DNA from 3 places in the Kitasatospora fiedleri genome. Region 1 is predicted to be linked to each of the others. Evidence: riboswitches for the same ligand, from Rfam matches in the RefSeq annotation. Region 1 holds a riboswitch; each other region holds the start of a gene.
The links. Region 1 has a riboswitch for cobalamin ahead of QMQ26_RS06455 (HoxN/HupN/NixA family nickel/cobalt transporter). Riboswitches for the same ligand answer to the same signal wherever they lie in the genome.

Region 1 (3,243 bases):
AAGGAGTCGCCCCTCCACTTGCGCAGCCGCACCGGCACCAGCAGGAGGGGAGAGGACACGGGATCGGCGTCGGCGGCCGGCCGCCACTGGAGGAAACCGACACCGAGGTGCAGGACCCACAGGCCGAAGTCGTTGTACTTCTCCTGTGCGACGGCGGCCAGGCGCTTGAGGTGCCTGTCCTGCTCGCCCTGGGTCGCCTTGGTCGTGCGGAGGGCGAGCCGGGTCCCGCCGGTGCCCGTGCGAGAGGCGGGTGTGTCGAGGGGGCGGCCTCCGGTCGGCTTCGTGAGCGGGAGGTCGGAGTATCCGAACGGTTCGACCGATGTCCCGGCATCCGGGCTCGTCTCCGGCACTGGGGCGAACAGGCAGCCCTTGGGCAGCGCTTCCAGCACCCGCGCCAGTTCCGGGGCGACGATGTCCGTGCCCGCCTGTCTGCCGCCGCGACGGTAGTGCACCAGCCGGTTGCGAAAGCCCAGGTCGATCAGGGACTTCTGCCAGGACTCCAGGAGCGGCTCCAGGGGGTCGGTGGCGCTGCGCTGTCCGGAGCGGCGGTGAACCATGCAGATGACTCCGTTCAAACCTGTCAGATCGTGTGAATGTCGTGCGGATTGGGTGGGGGCAGCATAGTGCGTTCGTCCGGTTGCGCAGGGTGTGTTCAGCGGTTCGTGCCGCAATCGGGATCGGCGCGGCCGGACGCTTGCGCGGCTGGTGCTCGTCTAGCGTCCGCCCCATCGACGGGAGCACGATTTCGGCGCACCGGGTGGTGCCGATGTGCCCGCGCTGCCAGCGGTCCTGACGCCGCGTCACGGGCAAGCCTTGACGCAAGGTTGACCGGGCCTTGGGCGAGGCCCCGGAACGCCGCTCCTATTGTCGGGTCCATGCCCGCTCTCCCGTTCCAGGACCGGCGCCCCGCCCCGGCGCTCCCGGTCCTGCCGTACCGCAAGCCCACCCGCGGCCGCGACTACTGGGTCCTGGACGACGTCCTTCCGGACCCGGACGCGGTGCGCGCCCGGCACCTGGCGCGCACCGACTGGGACGAGGGCTACCCGCACAAGCCGGAGTCCTGGCCGGGCCTGCGGGCCATGCCCGGCCTGGAGCCGGCGGAGCTGGCGCAGGTCGAGAAGCTGGTCCGGGAGGCCACCGGCGCGCCGCGGATCTGGGCGCTGGACGAGGCCGAGGGCGGCACCTTCAACCACAACTGCGTGCAGGTGGTGGGCGCCGGGGAGTGCGAGCCGCGCCCGCACACCGACTCCCGCTCGCTGTGCCGCTACGCCGCCGTGCTGTACCTCAACCCGGCCGTCCCCAAGCGCTGCGGCACCAGCTTCTACCGGCAGAGCCTGCCCGGCGGCCGGCTCGGCGGCAACAGCGTGGTCGCCCCGCACAACAACCTGGTGGACGCGCTGGGCACCCGCTTCGTCCCGCCGGACTCCTTCACCGAGGACCTGGCCGTCCCGCACCGCTACAACCGGCTGCTGCTCTACACCGCCAACCTGATCCACACCGCGACCGAGTACCACGGGACGGCGCTGGAGGAGAAGCGGATGACCTGCGTCTTCTTCTGGATGGCCTGACCCGCGCTCAGCACGCCGCTGACCAGGCGTGATCTGCGCCACCCCGGCCCGGGTGCGCCCTTGCCGCGGCACCCGCGGCGGGCCTACGGTGGGCGGGCCGTGGTGCTCGGGAAGCCGGTGCACCGTGTCCGCCACCGAGTGCGCGGCACGGGAGTCCGGAGCGGCCCTCGCCACTGTGATCGGGGAGTCGTCGGCTCCCACCCCGTGCCACTGGCCCCGCGGCCGGGAAGGCCGGGCGCCGGCGCGCAACACCCCGTCAGCCAGGAGACCGGCCACGGCATCTCACGAAGTGATCCACGAGGTGCTGGAGCGTGATCCGCGGATGACCGCGCCCGAATCGACCCTGGCCGGGACCGGCCCGGTCGCCGTCCTGCCCGCCCTGCGCTGGCGGCGCGAGGACACCCTGCGCACGGCCGGGCTGATGGCGGTGATCCTGGCCCTGCACGCGGTGGCCTTCGGGACGCTGCTGTTCCTGGTGGTGCCGCACGACTACCGGGTCGGCACCCAGGTGTTCGGCGTCGGCCTGGGCGTCACCGCGTACACCCTGGGGATGCGGCACGCCTTCGACGCCGACCACATCGCGGTGATCGACAACACCACCCGCAAGCTGATGGCGGACGGCCGCCGCCCGGTCTCGGTGGGCTTCTGGTTCGCGCTCGGCCACTCCTCGATGGTGGTGCTGATGGCCGCCCTGGTGGCCGGGGGCGCGGCGCTGGCGGGCACCCTGATGGACGAGGACTCGACCACCCACCAGGTGCTGGGCACCGTCGGCACCACCGCGTCCGGCGCCTTCCTCTACCTGATCGCGGCGCTCAACCTGGTCGCCCTGTTGGGCATCTGGCGGGTGTTCCGGGCGATGCGGGCCGGGGAGTACGACGAGGCCGAGCTGGAGAAGCACCTGGACGCCCGGGGCTTCCTGGCCCGGCTGCTGAACCGGGCCACCCGCTCGATCAGCCGCCCCGGGCAGATGTTCCCGGTCGGCATGGTGCTCGGTCTGGGCTTCGACACCGCCACCGAGGTCACCCTGATGGTGATGGCGGGCTCCGGCGCGGCCTCCGGCCTGCCCTGGTACGCGGTGGTCTGCCTGCCGCTGCTGTTCGCCGCCGGGATGAGCCTGTTCGACACCCTGGACGGCACGTTCATGAACATCGCCTACCAGTGGGCGTTCTCGAACCCGGTCCGCAAGGTGTACTACAACCTGACCATCACCGGGCTGTCGATCGCGGTGGCCTTCGTGATCGGCACCATCGAGCTGGTCGCCGTGCTGCACGACAAGTTCGACCTGACCGACCCCGTCACCGGCTGGATCGCGGGCCTCGGCCTGGACAACGTCGGCTTCGTGATCGTCGGCCTGTTCGTGGTGGTCTGGGCCGCCGCGATCGGCTACTGGCGGATCGCCAAGCGCTCCGGGCGTTCGGCGGCGCGGGGGCGGACGCGTCCTGACGGGGCGTCAACCGGCGGCCAGGATCAGCGTCCCGGCCACCGCGAGGCCCGCGCCCACCACCTGCACCCGCAGCAGCCGCTCCTTCAGCAGGCCGCGCGCCATCAGCGCGGTGACCACCGGGTAGAGCGAGGCCAGCACGGCCGCCACCGCCACCGAGCCCAGGTGCGAGGCGGCCGCGTACAGGCCGTTCGCGGCCACGTCGGCCACCCCGACGGCGGTCAGCGCGGGCAG
Region 2 (3,243 bases), 910 kb from region 1:
CCCTTCGGCAGGGTCGCGTCGAAGGCGCGCACCGCTTCGGTGTCCACGGCCGGGAACAGCTCGCCGAGGTCGGCGGCCCCGAGTTCGGCGAGGCCGTCGGCGGCGGCCAGGAAGCGGTCCTGGTCGGCGGGGGCGACGACGTCGGCGGCGAGGGTGCGGAACTTGCGCTGGTAGGCGGGCCGGTCGAAGGGGCGGGCGCCGGCCGGGTGGGCGTCGGCCACGCCCAGCTCGTCCTCGACCACCGAGCCGTCGTCCAGCGTGATCACCACGCGCCCGCCGAAGGCCCGGCGCTCCGGGTCGGGGTCGTGGTAGCGGCGGGTCCACTCCGGGTCCTCGACGGTGGTGATCTTGCGCCACAGCGCGACCGTCTCCGGGCGCCCGGCCCGCTCGGGGCGTAGGAGCGCTCGTGGTGCCAGCCGCCGTCCTCCAGGGCGACGGCCAGGATGTACGGGATCGAGTGGTCGAGCGTCTCGCGGCTCGCCGTCGGGTCGTACTTCTGCGGGTCGTTCGCGCCGGAGCCGATCACGTGGTGGGTGTGGTGGCTGGTGTGCAGGACGACCGAGCGGACCCGCTCCAGCGGGCCGGCCTTCTCGCGCAGCCGCCGGGCCAGGTCGATGATCGCCTGGGCCTGGTACTCGGCCGAGTACTCCTTGGTGTAGGTGTCCAGGATCGCGCGGCGCGGCTCGTCCGGCCCCGGCAGCAGCACCCCGTAGTCGGCGGACGGGCCGTCCAGCATCCAGGCCAGGAAGCCGTCCTCGCCCTCGTAGACCGGCGACGGCGAGGTCTCGCCGCGCATCGCCCGGTCCACCGCCTCGATCGCGACCTTCCCGGCGAACGCGGGGGCGTACGCCTTCCAGCTGGAGATCTCGCCCTTGCGGGACTGCCGGGTGGCGGTGGTGGTGTGCACCGCCTGCTGGACGGCCTGGTAGGTGACCTCGGTCGGCAGCCGCAGCAGCGCCCCGAGGCCGCAGGCGGTGGCCGCGCTCAGGTGCGCGACGTGGTCGATCCGGTGCGCGTGCAGGCAGATGCCCTTGACCAGGGCGACGTGCACCTCGTACGCCGCGACGACGCCCCGCAGCAGGTCCGCGCCGGTCCGGCCGGTGTGCTGGGCGACGGCCAGCAGCGGCGGGATGTTGTCGCCGGGGTGCGAGTAGTCGGCGGCCAGGTAGGTGTCGTGGAAGTCGAGTTCGCGCACGGCGGTGCCGTTGGCCCAGGCCGCCCACTCCGGGGAGACCCGGGTGCCGCTGCCGAACACCGAGGCGCCGGGCGCGGCCGGGCGGTGCGCCAGGGCCTGGGCGCGGGCCACCGCCACCGGGCGGCGCAGCAGCGAGGCGACGGCCACCGACGCGTTGTCGATCACCCGGTTGACGGCCATCCGCACGCTCTCCGGCTCCAACTCCTCGGTTCCGGTGGCCACCGAGGCCAGCTTCCAGGCGAGTTGCTCCTCGCGCGGGAGGCGGTCGGCGCTGGGGTGGACACGGACGCGGTGCTCGATCACGGGACTCCTCGGAGGCGTCGGCTGCTGGGGTTCGCATGATCGAGACTGCCGGTCGCACCGCGGGCGGTCCAGCAGGCCACACTGCGGAATCCGCACCCGGCGGACCTGCGAATCGGCGAATCCTGCGAAGAACCGGAGGCGCACCGCCGACCGGGGCGTCCGTCGGCGGGGTGCGTGCGCCCTTGACCCGGCCTTCGGCGCCTCGCCATGATGGGCCGTCATGTTTCCTGACTCCGCCGTCGGGGGAAGTCCGGTCCGAATCCGGCGCTGACCCGCAACGGTAGGCCGTCGACGGCTGTCGACGGCGAGCCCGATCACCCGGTGGCGGAGGTGTACGTCCACTCCTCCCGTCGTGGTCTGCGGGTCGGAGCTCCGAGGGCTGCGCCGCCGCGCGCCATCTCCTCCGGGCCCCGCGCGCAGGTTCGGAAAGGCTCTCCATGACCGTGCTCCGCCGCCCCCTGCGCCTGCTCGCGATACCGGCGCTCGCCCTCGCGGCCACGCTCCCCGCGGCCGTCCCCGCCCAGGCCGCCCCGGTCCCCGCCGGCACCGCCGCCCTCCGGCCGGACGCCGCCGCTGCGGGCTGGCTGGCCCGCCAACTCGTCGACGGCGACCACTTCGAGACCGTCTTCGACGGCACCGCCTACCCCGACCAGGGGCTGACCATCGACGCCGTGCTGGCCTTCGCCGCCTCGCACAGCTCCGACGAGGCCGCCGCCCGTGCGACCGCCTGGCTCGCCCGGCCGGAGAACACCGCCGGCTACCTGGGCGACGGCACCATTGAGGCGTACGCGGGCGCCACCGCGAAGCTCCTGCTCGCAGCCGAGGTCCGCGGCGTGAACCCGGCCGCCTTCGGCGGTGTCGACCTCCCGGCCCGGCTGCGCTCCTTGCAGACGCCCAGCGGCCGGTTCTCCGACCGCTCCCAGTGGGGCGACTACAGCAACTCCTTCGGCCAGTCCCTGGCCGTCATCGCCCTCACCCGCACCCCCGCCGGGGCCCCGGCCGCGGCCGTCGACTTCCTGGCCGGCAGCCAGTGCGCGGACGGCGGGTTCCCGGTCTCCTTCGGCCAGGCCGCCTGCACCGCCGACCCGGACGCCACCGCGCTCGCCGTCCAGGCCCTCGCCGCCACCGGACGCGCCGCGAAGGCCGCCGCCGGACTGAACTGGCTGAGCGCGCACCAGAACGCCGACGGCGGGTTCGCCGCGGCCGGGGCCGCCGCCTCCAACGCCAACAGCACCGGGCTCGCCACCGAGAGCCTGCTGTCCTCCGGCCGCCTCGTGGCCGGGCTCAAGGGCTGGGGCGCTCTGGTCAAGCTCCAGCAGGGCTGCGCCGCCGGTTCGGCCGTCCGGGGCGCGGTCGCCTACGACGCCACCGGCTTCGACCCGGGCAACGCCGCGCGCGCCACCGCCCAAGCCGTCCTCGGGCTCTCCGGCACGCCGCTGGTCTCCCTCTCGGCCCGCGGCGCCCGCCCCACCGCACCTGTCCTCGCCTGCCCCGCGGCCCACTGAACACCCTGACCGGCCGACCTTCGGAACCAGGAGCACCTCCATGAGCGACACCCTCACGCCCACCCGTCCGGCCCGCCGCACCCTCGGCTCGATCGCCGCAGCGGCGGCACTGACCGCCGGCCTGCTCGGCGTCTCCGCCGTCCAGGCCCCACAGGCAAAGGCCGCGGCCTGCTCCGGCACCACCGGCGTCACCGTCGTGGTGGACTTCACCGCCGTCGGCGGCGGCATCCAGACCGGCTG
Region 3 (3,243 bases), 900 kb from region 1:
AGGCACTCGCCTTCGTCGACGCCTACCTGGGCGACTGGTTCGCGGCCTGGGACCGCTTCGCTGCCCTGCGCACACCGGTGGTCGCCGCGGTGTCCGGGTACGCGCTGGGCGGCGGCTGCGAACTGGCGATGATGTGCGACGTCCTGTTGGCGGCGGACAACGCGAGGTTCGGCCAGCCGGAGATCAAGCTCGGAGTCATCCCCGGCATCGGAGGTTCGCAGCGGCTGACCCGGGCGATCGGCAAGGCCAAGGCGATGGAGCTCTGTCTGACCGGCCGGACGATGGACGCCGAGGAGGCCGAACGGGCCGGCCTGGTCTCCCGGATCGTCCCGGCGGACCGGTTGCAGGCCGAGGCCCTGGCCACCGCCGGGACGATCGCCGCGATGTCCGCCCCGGCGGCGGTCATGCTGAAGGAGAGCGTCAACCGCGCCTTCGAGACGATGCTCGCCGAGGGCGTCCGCTTCGAACGCAGGCTCTTCCACGCGGTCTTCGCCACCGCGGACCAGAAGGAGGGCATGACGGCGTTCGCCGAGAAGCGCGCACCGTCGTTCACCCACCGCTGATCCGCCGACGGGGTCTTGTGGGCTCGCCGCAGAGCCTTCTGCGGCGAGCCCACAAGACCCCGCTCATCTCAGGATGCGGACGATTTGGCGATTCTTCCCACGGCACCTCGGTGTTGGCCGTATTCTGGCCGGTGCAGCTGGTTCGCCCCGTCCGCCAGGCGGGGCGTCGTAAGAGGGAACCCGGTGACGCCTTCAACGGCCAGTCCGGGACTGCCCCGCAGCGGTGAGTGGGAACGACCGCCGTCATACGCACTGGGTCCGGACGGACCTGGGAAGCGACGGCCAGTAGGTGCCCGGGAGTGTCGAACTCCCCGGGTGTGCCCGCGAGTCCGAAGACCTGCCCGCTGTCCGTGCGCGACCGTTCGCGCGCGGTCTTCCGGTGACCTCGTGGGCGGGTCGGCGTGCATACCAGGCGGAGCCGTGTCGGCGTCCGTCCGGTTCGGCATACCTTCGCGTCCTCGTCCCGTCCCGGGCCCCTTGAGGAGACAGACTCGCGAAGGAGAGTCCCTTGACCACGAAGTCCGTAGCCGCGGCAACCGTTCACGGATACCCCCGCCAGGGCGGGAACCGGGAACTGAAGAAGGCGATCGAGGGCTACTGGAAGGGCGCCGTCACCGCGGAAGCCCTGCTGGCCACCGCCGCCGACCTGCGCCGGAGCAACTGGAAGCAGCTCGCCGAGGCGGGCGTCCAGGAAGTCCCCACCGGCGACTTCTCGCTGTACGACCACGTGCTGGACACCACCGTCGCCGTCGGCGCGATCCCGCCCCGGCACCGGGCCGCAGTGGCCGCCGACCCGCTGGCCGGGTACTTCGCGATGGCCCGCGGCACCCAGCAGGTGGCGCCGCTGGAGATGACCAAGTGGTTCGACACCAACTACCACTATCTGGTGCCGGAGTTGGGCCCGGACACGGTGTTCGCCGCGAACTCCGCCAAGGCCGTCGCCGAGTTCGGCGAGGCGCTCGCGCTCGGCCACGCCGCCCGCCCGGTGCTGGTCGGCCCGGTCACCTACCTGCTGCTCGCCAAGCCCGCGCCCGGCGTGGCCGCCGACTTCGAGCCGCTCACCCTGCTGGACCGGCTGCTGCCGGTGTACGCGGAGCTGCTGGCCGACCTGCGGGCGGCCGGCGCCGCCTGGGTGCAGCTCGACGAGCCCGCGCTGGTGCAGGACCGCACCCCGGCCGAACTGAACGCGGCCGCCCGCGCCTACCGGGAGCTGGGCGCGCTCACCGACCGGCCGAAGCTGCTGGTCGCCTCCTACTTCGACCGGCTCGGCGAAGCCCTGCCGGTGCTGGCCAAGGCCCCGATCGACGGGCTCGCGCTGGACTTCACCGGCCCGGCGGCGGGCAACCTGAGCGACCTGGCGGCCGTCGGCGGGCTGCCCGGCAAGCGGCTGGTCGCGGGCGTGGTCGACGGCCGCAACGTGTGGATCAACGACCTGGAGAGGTCCCTGGCGACCCTGGGCACCCTGCTCGGCCTGGCCGACACGGTGGACGTCGCCCCCTCCTGCTCACTGCTGCACGTCCCGCTGGACGCGTCCGCCGAGCGTGACGTCGACCCGCAGATCGGCCGCTGGCTGGCCTTCGCGAAGCAGAAGGCCGCCGAGGTGGCGCTGCTCGCGCGCGGCCTGCGCGAGGGGGCGGTCTCGATCGCCGCGGACCTGGCCGCCAACCGGGCCGACCTCGCCTCCCGCGCCACTTCGCCGATCACCCGCGACCCGGCGGTCCGGGCCCGGGCCGCCGCCGTCACCGACGCCGACGCCCGTCGGGCCCAGCCCTACCCGCAGCGCGCCGAGGCCCAGCGCGCCCGGCTCGGCCTGCCGCTGCTGCCCACCACCACCATCGGCTCCTTCCCGCAGACCACCGAACTGCGGGTGGCCCGTGCCGACCTGACGGCCGGCCGGATCGACACCGCTGCCTACCGCGAGCGGATGGAGACGGAGGTCCGCGAGGTGATCGCGTACCAGGAGAAGGCCGGTCTGGACGTGCTGGTGCACGGCGAGCCCGAGCGCAATGACATGGTGCAGTACTTCGCCGAGCAGCTCACCGGCTACCTGGCCACCCGGCACGGCTGGGTGCAGTCCTACGGCACCCGGTACGTGCGTCCGCCGGTGCTGGCGGGCGACATCTCCCGTCCGCACCCGATGACGGTCGACTGGTACCGCTTCGCGCAGGGCCTCACCGACCGCCCGGTCAAGGGCATGCTGACCGGCCCGGTCACCATGCTGGCCTGGTCGTTCGTCCGCGACGACCAGCCGCTGGCCGACACCGCCCGGCAGGTCGCCCTCGCCCTGCGCGACGAGGTCGCGGACCTGGAGGCGGCGGGCGCTGCCGTGATCCAGGTCGACGAACCCGCGCTGCGCGAGACGCTCCCGCTGCGTGCCGCCGACCGCTCCGCGTACCTGGACTGGGCCACCGAGTCCTTCCGGGTCGCCACCTCCGGGGTCCGCGCCGACACCCAGATCCACACCCACATGTGCTATGCCGAGTTCGGTGCCGTCATGACGGCGATCGACGACCTCGACGCCGATGTGATCTCCCTGGAGGCCACCCGCTCGCACATGGAGGTCGCCGGTGAACTGGCCGAGGCCGGCTATCCGCGCGAGGTCGGCCCGGGCGTGTGGGACATCCACTCCCCGCGCGTCCCCTCCCCCGAGGAGGCGCTGGCACTGCTGCGGGCCGGGCTG

Region 2: linked by a shared signal. The riboswitch ahead of QMQ26_RS02245 (prenyltransferase/squalene oxidase repeat-containing protein) and the one ahead of QMQ26_RS06455 (HoxN/HupN/NixA family nickel/cobalt transporter) in region 1 are both predicted to bind cobalamin.
Region 3: linked by a shared signal. The riboswitch ahead of metE (5-methyltetrahydropteroyltriglutamate--homocysteine S-methyltransferase) and the one ahead of QMQ26_RS06455 (HoxN/HupN/NixA family nickel/cobalt transporter) in region 1 are both predicted to bind cobalamin.

The regions. Positions count from the first base shown of each region.
Region 1 is NZ_OX419519.1:1,322,181-1,325,423, reverse strand. Features, by position in the region: gene QMQ26_RS06465 (DUF4011 domain-containing protein) at 1-557, opposite strand, end outside; gene QMQ26_RS06460 (DUF6445 family protein) at 876-1,568, shown strand; cobalamin riboswitch at 1,652-1,859, shown strand; partial or broken gene QMQ26_RS06455 (HoxN/HupN/NixA family nickel/cobalt transporter) at 1,891-2,994, shown strand; gene QMQ26_RS06450 (DMT family transporter) at 3,019-3,243, opposite strand, start outside.
Region 2 is NZ_OX419519.1:409,465-412,707, reverse strand. Features, by position in the region: partial or broken gene QMQ26_RS02250 (MmgE/PrpD family protein) at 1-1,498, opposite strand, end outside; cobalamin riboswitch at 1,719-1,838, shown strand; gene QMQ26_RS02245 (prenyltransferase/squalene oxidase repeat-containing protein) at 1,936-3,003, shown strand; gene QMQ26_RS02240 (hypothetical protein) at 3,044-3,243, shown strand, end outside.
Region 3 is NZ_OX419519.1:418,774-422,016, reverse strand. Features, by position in the region: gene QMQ26_RS02290 (enoyl-CoA hydratase) at 1-563, shown strand, start outside; cobalamin riboswitch at 685-922, shown strand; gene metE (5-methyltetrahydropteroyltriglutamate--homocysteine S-methyltransferase) at 1,072-3,243, shown strand, end outside.